3 regions of the Paenisporosarcina sp. P4_D4 genome follow, and region 2 is predicted to be linked to each of the others. Evidence: riboswitches for the same ligand, from Rfam matches in the RefSeq annotation. Region 2 holds a riboswitch; each other region holds the start of a gene.
The links. A riboswitch is a leader RNA that binds a small molecule or an ion and turns the genes downstream of it on or off. The one in region 2 is predicted to bind lysine.
Positions count from the first base shown of each region.

Region 1: another riboswitch for lysine. It lies ahead of AC1DSL_RS07060 (amino acid permease); the one in region 2 lies ahead of AC1DSL_RS10995 (transporter substrate-binding domain-containing protein).
Region 3: another riboswitch for lysine. It lies ahead of AC1DSL_RS10015 (aspartate kinase); the one in region 2 lies ahead of AC1DSL_RS10995 (transporter substrate-binding domain-containing protein).

Region 1 is NZ_JBFUIO010000019.1:1,325-8,401, reverse strand. It holds gene AC1DSL_RS07080 (hypothetical protein) at 35-544, shown strand; gene AC1DSL_RS07075 (DinB family protein) at 555-1,037, opposite strand; gene asnB (asparagine synthase (glutamine-hydrolyzing)) at 1,181-3,028, shown strand; gene AC1DSL_RS07065 (MerR family transcriptional regulator) at 3,086-3,850, opposite strand; lysine riboswitch at 4,032-4,214, shown strand; gene AC1DSL_RS07060 (amino acid permease) at 4,322-5,722, shown strand; partial or broken gene AC1DSL_RS07055 (DUF2188 domain-containing protein) at 5,798-5,911, opposite strand; gene AC1DSL_RS07050 (YjcZ family sporulation protein) at 6,348-6,512, opposite strand; gene AC1DSL_RS07045 (YebC/PmpR family DNA-binding transcriptional regulator) at 7,046-7,077, opposite strand, start outside.
Region 2 is NZ_JBFUIO010000043.1:2,220-9,225, forward strand. It holds gene AC1DSL_RS10975 (YqhG family protein) at 1-303, opposite strand, end outside; gene AC1DSL_RS10980 (DEAD/DEAH box helicase) at 330-1,862, opposite strand; gene AC1DSL_RS10985 (amino acid ABC transporter ATP-binding protein) at 2,123-2,863, opposite strand; gene AC1DSL_RS10990 (amino acid ABC transporter permease) at 2,880-3,635, opposite strand; gene AC1DSL_RS10995 (transporter substrate-binding domain-containing protein) at 3,696-4,535, opposite strand; lysine riboswitch at 4,671-4,853, opposite strand; gene AC1DSL_RS11000 (phosphoglycolate phosphatase) at 5,519-5,854, shown strand; gene AC1DSL_RS11005 (GGDEF domain-containing response regulator) at 6,180-7,006, shown strand, end outside.
Region 3 is NZ_JBFUIO010000036.1:2,317-9,393, reverse strand. It holds gene AC1DSL_RS10030 (electron transfer flavoprotein subunit alpha/FixB family protein) at 1-62, shown strand, start outside; gene trxA (thioredoxin) at 313-627, shown strand; gene uvrC (excinuclease ABC subunit UvrC) at 726-2,519, shown strand; lysine riboswitch at 2,608-2,787, shown strand; gene AC1DSL_RS10015 (aspartate kinase) at 2,891-4,114, shown strand; gene AC1DSL_RS10010 (DnaJ family domain-containing protein) at 4,174-4,545, shown strand; gene AC1DSL_RS10005 (YslB family protein) at 4,634-5,047, opposite strand; gene AC1DSL_RS10000 (succinate dehydrogenase cytochrome b558 subunit) at 5,323-5,934, shown strand; gene sdhA (succinate dehydrogenase flavoprotein subunit) at 5,986-7,077, shown strand, end outside.

The DNA of each region.
Region 1 (7,077 bases), on a different contig from region 2:
TTATCTATACGCTTTAATGAGGGTGGTGCAACCGATGTTTAAGAATGAAAAGCTGACTATCGGCGTATTTCTTCTAGCAATTTCTGAAGGAATTTATTATACATTCAAGGCAAGGGATTATGTTTATATGGAAGACTACATGATTCACATTTCACTTTTAACCATGGTCATTTTTCAAACGTTTTTTTTGCACGTTTTTCTGATAGAGCCTACTCAACAAAAACGCAAGAATCGGGTACTTTTATTTCTATACGGGATATTGATTGGTTTACCGATTTACTACTTCATCATACATCCTCAATATACATTTCATGATGCTCAATTGTTAATTGAACAAAAAGAACAAGTAGAGCTGCCGAACAAAGACAATGTTGAGAAATTCAATGTTGATGATTTTGGATGGAAACATACAAAAAAAGTTCCTACACACGGCAACAAAGAACTTTATTTTATCGCGGCTATTAAAGATGCAAAGATCTTATACTACACTTTCAATCCAAGAACAGGTGAATATTTCCTCTTCCATGAAACTAACCCTGAGTAAAATGAGCTCCTCAAGGCTTTAAAGTTGTGAGTCCTTTTCTAATCAAATTTGCAGATACCGGTTTTTTCCCTAACTCACGAGACCAAACTGATAACTGTCCTATATGGTGGATTTCGTGCGCTATGGTGTGGCGCATCACTTCTCCCCATGTGAGAATTTCGATGCTTCCATCCTGTCTGGTTTCTTGTAATTCGTTCATTTCCATATGGTTATCCCATGCATGGACAAACTCTCTTACGTCTTGTTGAAAGAGCGCATCCAATTCCTTCACCCGCTCCAGACTTTGATACTCTTCAAAACTCTCTTGGAAATCAGGCTTGCCTTGCAAGACACGAATCCAGCTCCACTCCACATCGATAATATGGAATAATGTGTGCAAAATCCCCCCCACTCCACCTGTCCGGACTTTTAATAATTCCTCCTGAGGTACGCCTTCACACCATTTGTACCATTCTTCTCTTACGATCCAGTTGTACTGAAAAAATGTTTTCATCTGTATTCTCCTTTCTCTTCCACTTAAATAAGTAATTCGCCAATCAATCGATAATTTCCTATCGTATGAGCATTATTGTTTTTTTTTGCATAGGCTAGAAAGATGCAAATGAAGAGTTTTTGAGTTAGAAGGGATGAGAATCAATGTGTGGAATTACAGGATGGGTTCACTTTGAACGCGACTTGCGAACACAAGCATCTGTAGTTGAAAACATGACAAAAACATTGGCCAAACGCGGACCAGATGATGAAAATGTATGGTTGGAAACACATGCAGTATTTGGGCACCGACGATTGACAGTTGTTGATCCTATAGGTGGCAGGCAGCCAATGACGAAAGTACATCATGATACCCGCTATACACTTTGCTATAACGGAGAATTATATAACACGGAAGATCTTCGGAAGGAATTACTGCGAAAAGGCTATACCTTCTCTGGACACTCCGATACAGAAGTACTACTGACTTCCTACATTGAATGGAAAGAACAGTGTGTGGAATATTTCAATGGCATATTTGCCTTTGCCATTTGGGATGAAAAGGATCAAAAAGTGTTTATTGCTCGCGATCGTTTAGGCGTAAAACCGCTGTTTTATACTGAACATGGCGGGGGCTTGCTTTTCGCTTCAGAAATTAAAGCTCTTCTTGCCCATCCAGATATGAAAACGCAACTGTCTCGCGAAGGATTAGCAGAAGTGCTGGCTGTGGGGCCATCCCGAAAACCCGGTTCCGGGGTATTCCATGGAGTGAAGGAATTGCGACCTGCTTACGCATTAACCGTTTCACGCCAAGGTCTTCGAATTTGGCGCTACTGGAACGTCAAAAGTGAACATCACACAGATTCAGTGGATGAAACGGCAGAAAAAGTTCGTTTCCTCGTAACGGATGCCGTCGAACGACAACTTGTATCAGACGTGCCACTCTGTTCCTTTTTATCAGGCGGGGTTGATTCCAGTGCCATTACGGCCATAGCAGCCAATCGTTACAAACATGAAGCAAAAGGACCTCTTCATACTTATTCCATTGACTATGAAGATAATGCCAAGTTTTTTAAAGCGAATGAATTTCAGCCGAATGCCGATGGACCTTGGATTGATAAGGTCGTCAATACATTCGGAACCGTGCATCACTCTTCCATCATTACGCAAGATCAATTAATAGATCATCTGACTGAAGCTGTGCATGTCCGTGATTTACCTGGTATGGCGGATGTCGACTCCTCCTTGTTATGGTTTTGCAGAGAAATAAAAGAGGATTTCACAGTTGGTTTGTCTGGAGAGTGTGCGGATGAAATTTTTGGTGGTTATCCATGGTTTCACAATGCTAATGATTTAAATGGCACTGGTTTTCCGTGGATGCGCTCCACAACCGAGCGAGTCTCCTTATTAAAAGATGATTGGCGCAAAAAACTCAAACTCGAAGATTACGCACGTCAGGCCTATGAACAGAGTGTTGCTGAAACTCCTCGTCTCGATGGCGAATCAAGTCTTGAAGCAAAACGGCGAGAAATGTTTTATCTGAATATGGTTTGGTTCATGACAACACTTCTTGATCGTAAAGACCGTATGAGTATGGGAGCAAGCTTGGAAGTACGCGTACCATTTGCAGATCACCGGCTTGTCGAATATGCCTGGAATATTCCTTGGGAAATAAAGATGGCGGGAAATCGGGAAAAAGGTATCTTGCGAAAAGCATTAGAGGGCATGTTACCTGACGAAGTCCTTTACCGCAAAAAAAGCCCTTATCCTAAAACCCATAATCCGTATTACACCGACCGTGTCCAAGGCTGGCTGAAAGACATTCTGATAGACAAAAATTCGATTCTGCATGAACTATTTGACCGTGACCGGTTGAATGAATTGGTTGAGTCGAAAGGAACTGCATTCAAAGTTCCATGGTTTGGTCAATTGATGTCTGGGCCACAGCTTCTTGCCCATCTCGCTCAAATGCACGTTTGGTATAAAGATAACAATATTCAATTGATTGATTGATTATTTCAACGAAAGAAAGAGCAGATTGAAGTCGAATTGACTCAATCTGCTCTTTTGTTATGACTTCATACCGGTAAAAATTTGAATGGCATCATTGAAGAATGCAGCCGTTCCAGGCTGTTCTTTATCATAGTAGGCAGTAAAGCGTTCATCATCCACATACATCTGCCCAAGTCCTGCATGTGCTTCCTTGCTATACTTTGGCCAATAGTACATAAGCCATTGTTTATGCAGTTCAGCGGCTTTTTGGGCTTTCTCACTTGCGGGATCTCCCGTCTTGAAAGCTTCCGCTAAAGTCATGGCAATTTCATTGGCAAGCTTTGTTACTTCATCATGCTGTGCCTGCGTCATGTTCATTACTTTGCTATTTGATTTATCGACCGTGTCATCTCCATATTTCGCCCGAATTTCCTTGCCGTATTGTTGTTCATTATCATCTACCATTTTTTGTTTGAAGCCTTCAAATTTCTCATCGTTCGTCATGGTACTTCTCCCTTCTGTTGAAGAAATCGTTTTTTCCACGTTGGCAATCAGTAGATCGAGCTGCTTTCGTTTGTCGAGGAGTTGTGAACGATGATCATTCAAGGCTTTCACACCATCAAATGAAGGATTGTTCACGATTTGTTTGATGTGTTCGAGACTCAAACCCAGTTCTCTATAAAACAAGATTTGCTGTAACTTATTGACTTCCGCTTGGCCATATATCCGATATCCTGATGAATTGATTCTCGCCGGCTTGAGAAGATTCATCTCGTCATAGTATCGCAATGTGCGTGAACTGATTCCCGACAATTTCCCTAATTTTTGAACTGTGTATTCCATCTCGTCACCTCCTCTTGATTTCATCGTACACCTTGACGTTGCGTCAATGTCAATTGGAAAATCTAAAAAACTTGCAATAAGCTGAACTTTCGTACACTACTATAGTAAATCATTTCAATTGACTAATCATTTAAACGTATCTATATTAGTACAGTGAATAAATATAGCCCTCATCAGCTTAAGATGAGGTAGAGATCGCGATAAATAATAGTTACTTGAAAGAAAGTCAGAGAACTGAACTTGCTGATTTCAAGCGAAAGAATTTTTCGCAGAAGCACTGTGTCGCTCTGATTACTAATGCTGGGACTGGCACTGAATAAGTGCAGAACTGTCATAGTGATTGACCATGAAAACTATCTTTTTGTCTGATTCGGTTTTTGCACACCGTTTCTGATTGCGTTTTATGTACATTTATTTTACAAATCATGTTTTTTGGGTAGATAGAAAATGAACTGAAAGGAGCATATGCTTATGAACACGAACAAAAAACTAGGTTTATGGATTTTAACTGCGTTAGTAGTTGGAAATATGGTGGGATCCGGCATTTTTATGCTCCCCCGCACTTTGAGTGAAGTTGCAAGCCCTGCCGGCGTATTATCCGCTTGGTTGATTACGGGATTTGGAGTGTTGATGATTGCACTCGTGTTTGGCAATCTTGCATTGAGAAAACCTAATTTAACTGGTGGTCCACAGATTTATGCAAAGGAATTGTTTAAGCCGGGCAGTAACGCTTCCACGTTGTCAGGATTTATGTCTTCTTGGGGATATTGGATTGGGAATGTTGCTGGTAATGTTGCCATCATCACCACTTTTGCAGGTTATTTGTCCACGTTCTTCCCTATTTTAGTTAATCAGGCTGAACTGTTTACCATTGGTAACTTCACTTTAAAAATGGGGAATGCACTTACCTTTACAGTTTGTACATTATTGTTATGGGGTGTGCATTATATCATCCTAAACGGTCTAGAAAATGCCGGGAAGATAAATTTTGTTGCCACTGCCACGAAAGTAATTGGATTCATATTATTTATTGTAATTGGTCTATTTGCATTTCAAAAAGCAAACATTCTTCCTTTTGTAGCGCCGAGATATGATGAGCTTGGACAATCTATTGGTCTTTTGGGGCAAGTTAATGGTGCAGCAGTAGCAACTCTTTGGGCATTCGTTGGTGTTGAATCTGCCGTAGTATTTGCATCTCGTGCTAAAAAACCAATCGATGTTAAGCGTGCAACGACGATTGGACTACTTATTGCTCTAACCATTTATGTAGGGATCAGCACGCTAGTTTTAGGAATGTTAAGCCATGAAGCACTAATCGCTTCTGATAAACCACTTATCGATGCCATTTCAACTGTGTTGGGACCAGTCGGTGGAAAAATTCTTGCCGCCATCGGTCTGGTCAGTTTATTTGGTTCCACAATTGGTTGGGTTATGCTGAGTGCTGAAATTCCTTACCAGGCAGCAAAACAAGGTTTATTTCTCCCTTCATTCGCAAAAGTGAATAAGAATGGGATACCTGTCTTTTCTTTAGTCATCACTAATTTAGTTGCACAGGTGTTCATATTCTCCACGGTATCAAATACGATAGCAGCCGCTTTTGATTTCATCATTATCGTCGCAACGCTGTCATATTTAGTTCCTTATTTCATTTCTTCTGCTTTCCAGTTGAAGCTGGTCTTTACTGGTGAAACATATAAAAATGGAAGAGGTAGAATTACGGATGGGATTATAGGAGTTCTTGCTACCCTTTACTCCATTTGGGTTATTTATGCAGGTACAGCCGACCTCAAGACTTTTACATTTGGTGTAATCCTATTAGCCAGCGGGATTCTGTTTTACAGTCGAGTTAAAAAAGCAAACAACAACATTTAATACCCAAAACGCCCACTTCATCTATGAAATGAAGTGGGCGTTTTTATGTGTTTAAGCTTCAATCATAGTCATACATCCTTCTTCCATTCCATCCTGAAGAAGTGCGTTGGCAATTTCGATAGCTTTCTTGCGGACAGTCGTGTCCAGGTTTTTCAATGAATCCGGATAATCATTGTTGTTCCAAGGCATGAAAAAAACTCCTTTTTTTATGTAACTGTTCCCGTAGATCATTTAATCAAAACAACATATGCTGAAACTTTTCAAAAGGGATTTATTTTTTTGTGCAACCTGGAATATGATTCTGTCTACCTGGAGTGTCAATCTGTCTACCTGGAACCTTAAACTGTCTACCTGGAGTTATGCTATTTGAAAATACCCCAAACCTTTCGTAACTATGAAGGGGAAATAGTATTTTATACAACCTGGAATGCGACTCTGTCTACCTGGAACCACAAACTGTCTACCTAGGCCACATTCTGTTTCCCCAGAAGTAGCGAAGGTGGAGCAATATTCGAGTTTCATTAAAAAAGAGTGCTGTTTAGGCACTCCTTAAATCAGTCGGTATTTTTTAGGGGAAATTCGAGTGTATATAACCATCTTACTTTCGAGAGAATTTCCTATTTTACTAGCATTTTCTATGGTGGAAAGATGCACCGATGATAATTAGTAAAATGAAAAGAACTACAATTATTGCAAAAGTACTCCCGCCTCTACGAGAGCAGTGGTCGTATTGACCACCACATGGTCCATAGCCACCACATTGACCGTAACCGCCGCCGTAATAATCCATGATAAAGTCCCCCTTTCCTTCAAAGATTCTTATATGATATGAAGGGGATGATGAAGGACCTAGGGATTTAGCGGAGTAAATGAGCTTTTTTGTTTACTGAAATGATGATTCCTTTTACAATTTATAGGATATTCTTTGACAAAGACCATTGTGTGTGTAATAATAGTCAAGTTAACATGTAAGGTAACAATTAAGTTTTGAAATTCTGGCATCTACTCGATGTTTTTGATTAAACTTATTCACACTGGCGCGACTATAGGGTCGCAAGGACGTAAAAGAAGGTAGGGTTTACGTTGCTTAAGGAAGACACCCAGTGGACAAATGACCGCGGCACGGAAAGCAAGGAACACTTTCTTAGGAAATTATTCCCCGAATATTCGGGATGAAAAATTATCATTCAGACTTTATGTTATCTTATCTATATAAGGGACATGCCCAATTGGGTATGTCCCTTTTCCAATTTTAATTTGAAATCACAATAAAAGCCGTACCTACTGCCAGGTTCCCCTGGACTCGGTGCGGCTTTCTATTATTTATTCACCTAAGTCCACGTTATGGTAGACTT
Region 2 (7,006 bases):
AAATGAACCCAGATCATTGGTTGCTTGAAATATCTGATTGAGCCATGGAGAACCGAAGTGCACAACTTCCCCTTTGATGTCTTCTTCCAATTTGTTTTGATCAGTAATTAACGTTATTTGAGCCGGACTCGGAACAATGTTTGTATTTTCGATGTATTGCCAATAATATGGGCGGTTCATGATTTTTTTGTCCATATCGATGGTTAATTGGACAGTGATGTAGTGGTCATGTTCTTTGACGATCTGGCAATTGTTTTCTTTAAAAAACCTCACTAAATATTCGTGGATTTGTTGTGGATACATATGATTCCTCCTCTAGATGTCTCTAATCAAATGGATTGTTTATATGTGGATAAAATACTGTCTAGCTCACCCACTGCCTTCTCAAATACATCGATTTTGACATGGAGCAACTCTAAGATATCATTCTCTATGGTTTGTTCAATTGCCAAGTTGTAAATATGAACATCATGTTCCTGACCTAACCGGTGAACACGTCCGATACGCTGTTCCAATTTCATCGGATTCCAAGGTAAATCGTAGTTGATGACATGGTGGCAGAACTGCAGGTTAATCCCTTCTCCACCAGATTCAGTCGCAATCAGCACCTGTGCGTGGTCTTTAAACAATTGCTTCATCCAGTCTCGTTTACTCGCCTTGAACTTCCCATTAAAGATGACACTTGTGATTCCTTTAGAATGTAAATACCATTGTAAATACGCTTGACTGGCTCGGTATTCGGTAAATAAGATGACTTTATCATTTGCCTCGGTAATAATGTCATAAGCTTTTTCAGCTTTTGCATTGACTTCGAGCGTCACCAACTTTTGAATAATTTCTTCTATATAAAGAACCGCCTTTGAATCGGTGCATTTTTGACGCATCTCGTTTAAGGTCAAATAAGTAGCTTCCTTACTGCTGCACATTTCCTTTTGCAGTGTAATCATCGTGAATGCACTCGAAAATTCAGGCGATATATTCTTCAATTCCAAAATCATTTCGTAGACTTCTTTTTCTTGTGGGGTAAACTGAATCGGAATGGTTTGGACACGTCGGTTCGTCCATTCAATTCCTGTGTCCTGTCTTCGGTTTCTGACCATTACTTGATTCACTAATTCTTTTAAGAAATCATCATTTTCCCAGCTATGTTTACTTGCGGAAAACGCTGCTTGAAACGTCTCATAATCACCGAGATGTCCAGGTTTCAGCAAGGAGATTAAATGAAATAATTCAAATAGATTGTTTTGAATAGGCGTGGCCGTCAGTAACAAACAAAACTTCTTCTTTAAATCTTGAACAAACTCATAGTTTTTTGTTTTATGATTCTTCAATTTGTGCGCTTCATCAATGATGATTAAGTCATAGTCCTGCTCATAGATATGTTCTTTATGTGGGCTCCTTTTGGCCATATCCATGCTCATGACGACGACACTGTAATGATCTAAACCATAGTTCTTTCGATAAGCAATGGCTGGAATATAAAATTTGTGGTTCAACTCTTGCACCCATTGATTGATTAAAGAAGCTGGAGCCAATATTAACGCTTTTTTCACAAGTCCCCTGATGAGGTACTCTTTCATTATTAAACCGGCTTCAATGGTTTTGCCAAGCCCCACTTCATCTGCGAGAATTGCTTTTCCATTCATGCGTTCTATCACAGTTTCCGCGACTTCGAGTTGATGCTTCAATGGTGTCAGGTTAGGTAAATATTTAGGAGATTGAAGACCGGTAAATTCGGTAATCAAGTTCGACTTTACTACGTCATAACTCATCTTATATAGCGTCCAGTTATCCCAAGCTTCACGATTTTCCAATCGATTTATTAAGCCTTCTTTCCACTTAGACGACCTTTCAATAATCATAGATATCACCTCATACAACATTTTCTTTCTAATAAGATGTCCAAAAAAGAAATAGCTATGATTTTTATTTGAAAATAAATATAAAAGCCTCAATCAAATCGTGATTTCACATTAAGCGCAACATCAAAATTAAAAACTTATTTAATATATTCAACTATTAAAATCATAGATTTGCTGCACTTGAGAGACAATAAGAAAAGGGACATCCAGTAATCGGATATCCCTTTTTGTCATGTAATTATGATCTAGAAAAGATTAATTTACATCTTTTTTAATGTTCGTTTTAAGAATTCTTTTGTACGTTCTTGTGTTGGGTTATTGAAAATTTGCTCTGGACTTCCCACTTCACAAATAACACCCTTGTCCATAAATACGACACGGTCTGAAACTTCCTTCGCAAATTCCATCTCATGCGTGACGATTAGCATTGTAAGACCTGTTTCAGCAAGTTCCTTCATGACTTTAAGAACTTCTCCTACCATCTCAGGATCTAGTGCTGATGTTGGTTCATCAAACAGCATGACGTCTGGTTCCATTGAAAGTGCACGTGCAATTGCTACACGCTGTTTTTGACCGCCTGACAAGTGGCTTGGTTTCGCGTTGATATATCGATCCATCCCAACGACTTTCAGGTATTTCATCGCAATTTTTTCCGCTTCTTCCTTTGAGCGCTTCAAAACTTTTACTTGTCCAATGACGCAATTGTTGAGGACATTATGATTGTTGAATAAGTTGAATTGCTGGAAGACCATTCCGAGTTTTGTTCGGTAAGCATGGATATCATGCTTGTTATCCAAAATGTTTTCATTATTATAAATGATTTGTCCGCCGCTCGGTTTTTCCAATAGATTAATGCAACGCAGAAGAGTGGACTTTCCAGATCCCGAAGAACCAATGACACAGACCACTTCCCCTTTATTTACCGAGAAGTCAATGTCGCGCAATACTTCATGGGATCCAAAAGATTTGCTTAGATGCTGTATATCAATAACTGCTTCCATGTGAACTTCTCCTTTCTTATCGGTTACCGTTTTTTGCTGTACCAAGTACATTTTCCGGCATTCCGATCATGCTGTAATTTTTAGGTCCGTCAAGTTTCCGTTCCACATATCGAAGGATTAATGTGACGGTGAATGTCATGATGAAATACAGGACACAGGCAACAAAGAACGATTCAAAATACCTGAAGTTATTTCCTGCCACTGATTTCGTTTGGAAAAACAACTCGGTAACGCCAATGACGTTAAGTACAGCCGTATCTTTAATATTGATGACAAATTGATTGCCTGTTGCCGGCAAAATGTTGCGAACGACTTGCGGCAGGACGACATGGATCATTGTCTGGAAATGATTCATGCCGATTGCCTGAGATGCTTCGAATTGGCCTTTATCGACGGACACTATTCCCCCACGGACAATCTCTGCCATGTACGCTCCTGTATTGATCGATACGATGAAGATGGCCGCAGACAATACGTCCATGCTGATGCCAAATGCCAGGGCCGATCCATAAAAGATAACCATGGCTTGCACGATCATTGGCGTGCCGCGGAAAAACTCAACATACACAGATAAAATTGTATTAATAATTTTTAATAGCCATTTTTTAGCCCCTCGTTCAGGCATTGGAATCGTTTTGATGACACCAATCAGCAATCCAATGATTGCCCCAAGAATTGTCCCGATAATGGAAATCAAGAGTGTCATACCTGCTCCACGAATGAACATCGGCCAGTTATTAGATAAAATCGTCATAATCCACTCAGTACTCATTTTTGTCCTCCTAGGAAAACGTAAAACCGGCTGCTATTGCAGCCGGTATCACGTTGTTACTTATTGTGCTGCCGGTTGATTTTTAATAGCGTTATCCATGATTTCCTTACGTTCTTCATCTGAAATCTCTGCGAGTGCTTCATTGATTTTTTCTGTTAAGTCACTGCCTTTTTGTAATCCGACTGCAGTTGTCGTGTCTTCTACAGACGTCTCGAAACCATCTGTAAATTCAACCATAGCGAAGTTGTCGTTAGCTGCGGAAGCACTGATTCCTTCTGGGCGTTCCGATACATATCCATCAATCATTCCTGATTCAAGTGCTACACGCATCGCCGGGAAGTTATCCATAGCAGTCTGCTTTTTCACACCTTTGATTTGATCGATCACGGAGTAGTGGAATGTATTTAATTGTGCCGTTACTTTTGCTCCTTTGAAATCATGGATCGAAGCGGCGCCCTCATATTTCCCGCCTTTTTTAACAACCATGACCAACTCTGAAGTATAGTAGTTGTCCGAAAAATCGATTGACCCTTTGCGATCAGCTGTTGGTGACATGCCAGCAATGATGGCATCGATCTTGCCAGAAACCAATGCTGGAACAAGACCGTCCCATTCCGTTTTMACAATGACCAATTCTTTACCTAGCTTGTCAGCGATTCGTTTTGCAATTTCAACGTCATAGCCACCTGCGTATTCAGCATTTCCGTCAATTCTCACTCCGCCATTTGCATCATCCATTTGAGTCCAGTTGAATGGCGCATATCCTGCTTCCATTCCTACTATGAATGGGTCTTTCTTTTCTGATGAACCTGTTTTCTCTGAACTGCTTGTCCCACAAGCTGTTAAAAGCAAAATGGTAGAAAGGAATATCGTTAAAAATATGGCTGATTTTTTTCTCATGACTAGTTCTCCCCTTTTGTTTGATATATGTTTTAAATCGTCTTTATAGACTAAAAAGGCCAACTCCACAAAAAAAGACCTGAGATGAACTCAGGTCGCAATATGCGTAGTTGCCCTAAATCCTCTACTTTTCCCAAATGAGATAGCACACTCAATAAACCGGGATGTTTATTGAGACAGTCCTGCAGTTCTTAACTACAGACCCAGCAAGTAATACCGAGAAATATTACTCACTTCGGCGACATTTCCTTCTCCTTAGAATCAAAGCTTTCTCAAACTCCTCTAAGGACTGTTAAATATCGCGCCTCTACCTCACCATATAAGTGAGGTTGTATTCAATTGTGAATCAGTCTTTCAACAACATCCACAGTCTACAACAACATAAATTATCTGTCAACCAATCTAATAATCTAGTACTTATCCTATTTGCATTTGTTGAGTCACCATTTCTTCCATCAAAAGCCAAATGATATATATATATTTCCATTATGCTATCGTTATCACCAAAGACAGCACAGACTTTGGGAAACCCAACACAACACAAGTACGCCTATCACATCCGGATGAGGCAGTAACCTGCGATCCGTAATCGAAGAGACAATGAAAAATGATGGATGAAATAGTGGAGATCAACAAAAAAACCGTGGCATGACATCGCCAACGGTTTCATAGATAGGGGTTACTACAATAGGAAGACCCATTATTTTATTTGAATTCCTATTTCTGTATTAACTTGATTTAATTACACATTACGAGATTTTCCTGGGGAACAGCATTCGACGCAACGCCCCGACGTTCATCAACAGCATACAAATTTGTAATGTGAGTGTCACGTAATAAGATAATAGCTAACGAACCAGAATAGTATAATAAACAAGCATAAAATAAGATTTTGAGGAGTAAACGATCGTAATGAAAAGACTTGTATTAATACAAAGTGGTCATGTGAACAAAGTAAGAACGCTATTGAAAGGTGAAGGTTAATGAAGAAAAATCTATTAAAGCGCTTATTCGTATTTGGTGGAGCTATGTTACTTTTCCTAGCTGCATGGGTATATTTTATTATGGATTACGGTACACCAGATGAATTTAGTAAAGAAGCGTGGCCAGAAACCAAAGAAACAGCTAAACTAGCGACTATTGAACACTTTAAAAAAGAAAAAAATGTTGATGTTGTGATTAATAATATAAGTCATTCAGGAGAGTATGCGACATCTGAAATTTATTTAGATGGACATGTCGCTGGCGATGAACAACAGAAAATCTGTGCTATTGTAAATTCTTCTAAGGACTATCAAGTTGAAATTTGCAAAAACTAAAATTGGAAATCATCCAACCTTTTGGAGCCAAATGGAGCAGTTAGCTTTTGCTAACTGTTCTTTGTTTTTCTTCTTGCCTAATTAAAAATTCCTTTGCTTTCTTACGAACGGTGTCCTATTTACGTGATTTGATAATTTAAAATAACTACACTAAATGCATTATGTTGTTTCTTTAACTCGCTTTCCATAAACCTTGAATTTTCATGACTTATTCGATTATTTATCATCTGAAATTGTGTAGTAAGATTGCCTGACTCATACTAACATGTATTTCTATTTACCCTATTTTGTTATAATTAAGATTCAAAGTTTGGAGGTGCACAATATGGATCAACACATTCCATTAAATGAATCTAGATCTCAACCTCGGGATGAGGTGTTAATTTTACTTATTGACCCAAATATTGATTTTGTCATGGACATGAAAGATTCTTTTGACCGACATTCTATTTCTGTTTTAATTGCAACGACCGCTTCAAAAGGAATTGAATATTTCCATACCGTCAATCCAGATCTCGTGCTTATTGAAGCAAACCTGCCCGATAAAAGTGGATTTGATGTATTGCTGGAAATCAAAGATATTTCACGAGATCGATCTATACCAACCGCGATTATCTCTTCCAATCAATTAAAAGAAAATCGAATACGCGCATATGAACTAGGGGCAATAGATTTTATCAGCAAACCGATTGATTTGGATATTTTCATTCCCTTTATATTAAATCGCGTGGCTTTTAGAAAGTCGATTACGAATAAATTACTCGTTGACGAATTAACTGGTGCATACAACAGGAAACAATTTTATATAACTAAGTCTTCTCTTTATAATCGTTACGAAATATCCAATGAATCTTTTTCAATTGTTCTCATTGACTTCGACTTATTTAAAGATTTCAATAATCTTTATGGCCATCAAAAAGGAAATGAAGTGCTACAATTTTTTGTCCATATTGCCCAACAGACCCTACGTTCAAAGACAGACGTATTCCGTTTTGGTAGTGATGAATTTGTCTTATTGATTCGCCATAAACCAGCTCTTGTTGCTGCAAATATCGTAGAAGATATCGCTGAACAGATGCGAGAACTTTGGAATATCACCTTTTCAGCTGGGATATCGGAATGGTTTCCTTCCACTCATATCGACGGAACTTT
Region 3 (7,077 bases), on a different contig from region 2:
GTGACTTGTTCGAAGTCATTCCAATGCTGACTGAAGAATTCAAGAAAATGAAAGCTAACTAATATTTAATAAGACTCCGTGAAGCGAAAGCTTGCGGAGTTTTGTTTTGGCAAAAAAAAAGAATGCTAGAAGACAAGAGATCATTTCTGCTTCAACTAAAATCCATGTTGGCAATAGAATGTTAACATAAGAATGAGCAGTGTTCATTATGTTCATTTTTAGCTATTAAAAGGTTGAGCAAAAAAGTAGAAGCACTATTTACCACATGCTATACTACGTTTAGAGTTTGTATTTAGAGGAGGATGTTTTAATATGGCAATTGTACACGGAACAGATCAAAGCTTTTCAAGTGAAATTTCAGACGGCTTAGTTTTAGTCGATTTTTGGGCACCTTGGTGTGGACCATGTAAAATGATCGCTCCAGTTCTTGAAGAATTAGATGCTGAGATGAGTGGCAAAGTAAAAATCGTAAAAGTTGATGTAGATGAAAACCAAGAAACAGCTAGCAACTTCGGGATTATGTCAATTCCGACATTGGTACTTTTCAAAGACGGGCAACCTGTCGATAAAGTAGTTGGATTCAACCCGAAAGAAGCTTTGGTTGAATTAGTAAACAAACACGCATAATCTTTTCAATTGGCGTTCTAGTCTTATATTGTAAAAGAAATATTATTAAAACCGGGTACCCATGGGCACCCGGTTTTTTTAAACAGGTGATGAAAATGATGAATGATTTAATTCAACAGAAATGTGCGATTTTACCTGATCAACCAGGTGTTTACTTAATGAAAGATCGCCAAAGCACTATTATTTATGTGGGCAAAGCCAAAGTGTTGAAAAATCGTGTGCGTTCTTATTTTACGGGGAGTCATGATGGAAAAACACAGAGACTCGTCCAGGAAATTGAAGATTTTGAGTACATCGTAACATCTTCAGATATTGAAGCTCTCATTCTGGAATTGAATTTAATCAAGAAGCATGATCCGAAATATAACATCATGCTGAAAGATGATAAAACGTATCCTTATATAAAAATAACAGGTGAAAATCATCCGAAATTGATAACAACCAGAATCGTTAAAAAGGATAAAGGGAAATACTTTGGTCCTTATCCAAACGCATATGCGGCGAGTGAAACGAAAAAATTACTGGATCGTTTATACCCGTTACGCAAATGTCCGACATTACCAGATCGGGTTTGTTTGTATTATCATTTGGGCCAGTGTTTAGCTCCTTGCGTTAAAACAATCGAGCAAGACGCATACAGAAAAATTATTGATGAAATCACACGGTTCTTAAACGGTGGCTATCAGCAAGTCAAACAAGAATTGACGGAAAAAATGTCATCGGCAGCTGAGAACTTAGAGTTTGAAAGAGCAAAAGAATACCGTGATCAAATCACACATATTGAAACGGTTATGGAAAAACAAAAAATGACGACCAATGATTTTACCGATCGTGATATTTTTGGTTATGCCATCGATAAGGGCTGGATGTGTGTGCAAGTATTCTTTGTACGCCAAGGGAAGTTAATCGAGCGAGATGTTTCATTATTCCCGTTATATCAAGATCCAGAAGATGAATTCCTGACGTTCCTCGGCCAGTTTTATGATAAACCGCATCATATCAAGCCAAAAGAAGTATATTTGCCAAGTGCGGTGGATTTGCAACTGGCAAGCCAGCTTCTTGAAGAAGTAAAAGTGGCTTCTCCGAGTCGTGGGCAGAAAAAACAAATGATTGATTTGGCGACAAAGAATGCAGAAATCGCTATCCATGAAAAATTCCAGCTCCTAGACCGACAGGAACAACGAACGATTGGTGCAGTGGAAGAACTGGGGATTGCAATGGATATTGCGCCTCCTCTTCGAATTGAGGCATTCGATAATTCACATATTTATGGATCTGATGCCGTCTCAGCAATGGTATCGTTTATTGATGGAAGACCGAATAAAAAGGACTATCGAAAATACAAAACGAAAACAGCTGCCCGTCATGATGATTACGGAGCCATGCGTGAAGTCATTCGCAGACGTTATACGCGTGTGCTGAAGGATGAATTGCCTCTTCCCGATTTAATTGTCATTGATGGTGGGAAAGGGCAAATGGAAATCGCCCGTGAAGTGATCGAAGATGAACTCGGTTTGTCTATTCCGATTGCAGGATTAGCCAAGGATGCGAAGCACCAGACATCTTCGTTGTTATATGGGGAACCCCCACAGATCATTCCCTTGAAACGAACAAGTGAAGGGTTTTATTTGCTACAACGGATTCAGGACGAAGTGCATCGATTTGCGATTACATTCCATCGGCAACAGCGTGGGAAACAGACGATTGCTTCCGCTTTGGATGGGTTTGAAGGAATCGGTCCGAAACGCAAAAAAATGTTGTTGAAGCATTTTGGTTCTGTAAAACGAATCAAAGAAGCATCCGTGGAAGAGCTGAAACAATCAGGTTTGCCATTGCAAATCGCGGAATCCATGTCTGAATATTTTCAAAATGAGTCATTGTCAAAAGAGTGAGTATATGATATTCTTGACTCACTGAAATTGAATCACTGATGTATGTTCAACAAGGAGCATCCGCTTCCTTTTGAACAAACATCGAATAAGTGGTGATAGAGGCGCGGAAATCAACAGTAGCTTTCTCGAGGATGAACAGATCCATTGAAGGAAAGTGAAAGGGAAATTCGCCGAAGTTCGACATCCTGTATCAGATGTCGTGCTGGTTTTGCATTGAATAAATGCAGGATTGTCAGAATCTAATCGATTCTGGAGGGCTATCTCACATGGACGCTTCTTTTGAACGTGCATGCATGGAGACAGCTTTTCACGGATTACCCGTAGATAAGGCTGTCTTTTTTAGCTTCTTTGGAAATAAGGGAGAGTTTACATTGAGTCGCATTGTCATGAAATTTGGTGGTACGTCCGTCGGTAACACTGAACGGATCCGTAATGTCGCAAAACGCATAATCGGTGAAACAGCAAAAGGCCATGAAATCGTAGTAGTCGTATCAGCGATGGGGAAAACGACAGATGAATTAATGAGTCTGGCTGGGGATTTATCAGCAGAACCTTCAAAACGTGAAATGGACATGTTGCTGTCAACAGGGGAACAAGTAACAATTGCTTTGTTGACAATGGCACTTCAACATATGGGGCAAGATGCGGTTTCGTTTACGGGATGGCAGGCAGGAATCGGAACGGAATCCGTTCATCGCAATGCTCGAATTGAAAATATAGATACTGTTCGTATGGAGCAGGCTTTGTCGGATGGAAAAGTGGTTGTTGTAGCCGGTTTCCAAGGGATGGATACGTATGGAGAAATTACGACACTCGGACGTGGTGGTTCGGATACGACGGCGGTTGCAATTGCAGCATCGCTAGGAGCGGACCAGTGTGATATTTACACGGATGTCGATGGCATCTATACGTCAGACCCTCGATATGTGGATGGGGCAAGAAAATTGCAGGAGCTATCCTATGACGAAATGCTGGAACTTGCTAACTTAGGAGCTGGGGTTTTGCATCCTAGGGCAGTGGAATTCGCTAAAAATTATTGCATGCCACTAAGTGTCCGTTCTAGCTTAAGTGAAGATACAGGAACCATATTATTGGAGGAACCTACTATGGAAAAAAACTTGATAGTGCGTGGTGTCGCATTCGAACCGGAAATTGTTAGGGTTACGGTAGGCTATGAAGTGCCTTTTAACGGCTCACTAGCCAAAATTTTCACTACTCTTGCAAAACATCATGTAAACGTTGATATCATTGTTCAAAGCATTATGGAAGGCGTGCAGCCAAGTGTTTCTTTCTCCATTAAGAAAGAAGATTATGCAGAAACTGTTCAAGTCTTGGAAAGTAAAAAAACGGAGTTGGGATACCAATCTACCAATTTTGAAGTTGGATTGGCCAAAGTGTCGATTGTTGGGTCAGGAATGGTTTCAAATCCAGGGGTTGCTGCACAAATGTTCGATCGCCTCCGCAAAGAAGGAATTCCCGTGAAAATGGTCAGTACTTCGGAAATTAAAGTTTCGGTTGTTGTACCTGAAAGTGCGATGCTACAAGCCACAAATGCATTGCATGATGAATTTGGATTAGCTGCTGTTCGAGTATAAAAACATTTCATGATATGATGAAAATAGTTTCATAATCATCATGAGAGGCAGTGAAAGAAATGAACTGGCATATCGTGGAGGATTTAATCAAAAAAGCACAACGTGATGGACAGTTTGACAATTTGCCGGGAGCCGGGAAGCCGTTGCCGCCGGATGAATTTGCCCATTACCCAGAAGACATTCGTATGGTAATGCGCATTTTGAAGAACTCAGGGCATGACGATGAAGCTCAATTCGTGAAAGAAGAAATGAGCGACTTACAGCATCAAATGAAAAAAGCCACACAACGAGAAAAAACAGAACTTGAACAGCAATATAATCAAAGACTCACCCAATTGAACCGTATGTTATCGCAAAAAGGAATCAAAACAAATAGTAATGTTTTTAAACAATATCAGTCTCAATTGGATAACAGATTGAATTGGGATTGAAAAAAGCGGACAGACACTCCATTTGGAAGTGACTGCCCGCTTTCTTTTTAGCTTTAAACCGATATTCATTGTCTAGTCAACGAACCTATTAAACTTTTTCTTTTAGATCCCATTTCACATGGAATTGAACGGCGTTTTTCTTCAGTTGTTTTTCTTCAAAGCATTCTGTCATAAAGCCACCCAGTTTTTCTTGCTGCTGAGCCAGGAATCCTGCTTCCAGTCGGAAACAACGTTTCTCAATCTGCAGGGCATCGGGTTCTCCAGTCAATACATAAAATGCTTCATCTTTTGTACTTTGTTCAAGTGTTAGAATGCCCCAGCCCGCTTCTTGAAAAAAAGATGTCGTTTCTTCCATGGAAAACATCTGGAACTTGCGGGCTAAATCTTTTCCGGCCCAATATAAAATATCTTCTTCGTGTTTCCCTAAAATTGTCGAAAGTACATGATCTCGAATTAATTCGTAACCAAAAGTGGGTACCTTTTTTGTCTCTGTCATTGTCATCTGAATCCCGCTTTCTGGCTTAATTGCCTTCAAACTTTTTTAATATAAGAATTTTTCATGGACAAGGTAGTTAAAATAATACAACACCGAGAATTTACATGATTTAAATTGCCTTATGTAGTGGGCTTCCTTGCCTTGACGCTCCCTTATGATGGGAGTACAATAAACATGTCATAATATTGTACCATGATGAGATATGCAGTCAATGTTGCTTTCGTTCCATACGAAGGTCTGATCTTGTCTGCCTATTTTCAGTACTGAGGGGGGTAACAGTCTTGTCGAAAGATCGTGAATTTTATTTGCGCCGTTTACATTCTTTACTTGGAATCATTCCAGTAGGATTGTTCGTGACGCAGCATTTGGTTGTTAACCATTTTGCTACAAGAGGAGAAGAGGCTTTTAACAAAGCATCTCACTTCATGGAAAGTTTACCATTCGTATTGTTTTTAGAATGGTTTGTCATCTACATTCCATTGATGTTCCATGCGTTCTATGGTGTGTACATAGCCTTTACTGCGAAAAATAACACACAGCGTTATGGTACATTCCGTAACTGGATGTTTGTTTTGCAACGTATTACCGGGGTCATTCTAGTCGTGTTTATCGCATGGCATTTATTCGAGACACGATTCCAAAAAGCAATTGGTGCTGATGAAGTTAACTTTGACATGATGGCTGATATATTAGCAAATCCATTAATGTTTGTATTCTACGTGGTTGGTGTTGTATCTGCAACATTCCATTTAGCTAACGGTATTTGGTCATTCTTGGTAAGCTGGGGTATCACTCAATCACCTAGGTCACAACGAATTTCAACTTACGTGACGATCGGTATCTTCTTAGCATTGACAGTAATCGGCGTTCGTGCACTTCTTGCATTCGTGTAATAAGTTTCTGAAATTGCTTGATTACTATTAAAAAGAGGAGTGAGAAGAATCATGGCAAAAAGTAAATTGATTGTTGTCGGCGGTGGTCTAGCTGGTTTAATGGCAACAATGAAAGCAGCAGAAGAAGGAACAACAGTAGAATTATTCTCATTAGTTCCTGTTAAACGCTCACACTCAGTGTGTGCTCAGGGCGGAATTAACGGAGCATTAAATACAAAAGGTGAAGGCGATTCAACTGACAATCACTTTGATGATACAGTATACGGCGGGGATTTCCTTGCGAATCAACCACCAGTAAAAGCATTGGCAGAAGCAGCACCTGGAATCATTCGATTATTCGATCGTATGGGTGTTATGTTCAACCGTACACCTGAAGGGTTATTAGATTTCCGTCGTTTCGGGGGAACAATGTTCCATCGTACAGCTTTCGCAGGCGCTACAACTGGTCAACAATTGCTTTATGCACTTGATGAACAAGTACGTCGCTACGAAGTTGACGGTCTTGTAACGAAATACGAAAACTGGGAATTCCTAGGTGCAATCTTAGATGACGACGGCGTTTGTCGCGGAATCATGGCTCAAAACTTGAAAACTATGGAAATCCGTCCTTTCCGTGGTGACGCTGTCATCATGGCAACAGGTGGTCCTGGTATTATTTTTGGAAAATCAACAAACTCTATAATCAATACAGGCTCTGCAGCTTCAATTGTTTATCAACAAGGTGCAACCTACGCAAATGGCGAATTCATTCAAATTCACCCTACAGCGATTCCAGGAGATGACAAACTTCGTTTAATGTCCGAATCAGCGCGTGGTGAAGGTGGACGTATTTGGACATATAAAGACGGTAAACCTTGGTACTTCCTTGAAGAAAAATATCCTAGTTACGGGAACTTGGTACCTCGTGATATCGCAACTCGCGAAATTTTTGATGTGTGTGTTAACCAAAAACTTGGGGTTAACGGCGAAAACATGGTATTCTTGGATCTTTCACACAAAGACCCGAAAGAATTGGATATCAAGCTTGGCGGAATCATTGAAATTTATGAGAAATTCACAGGTGAAGATCCCCGTAAACTTCCAATGAAAATCTTCCCAGCAGTCCATTATTCAATGGGCGGACTATGGGTTGACTACGATCAA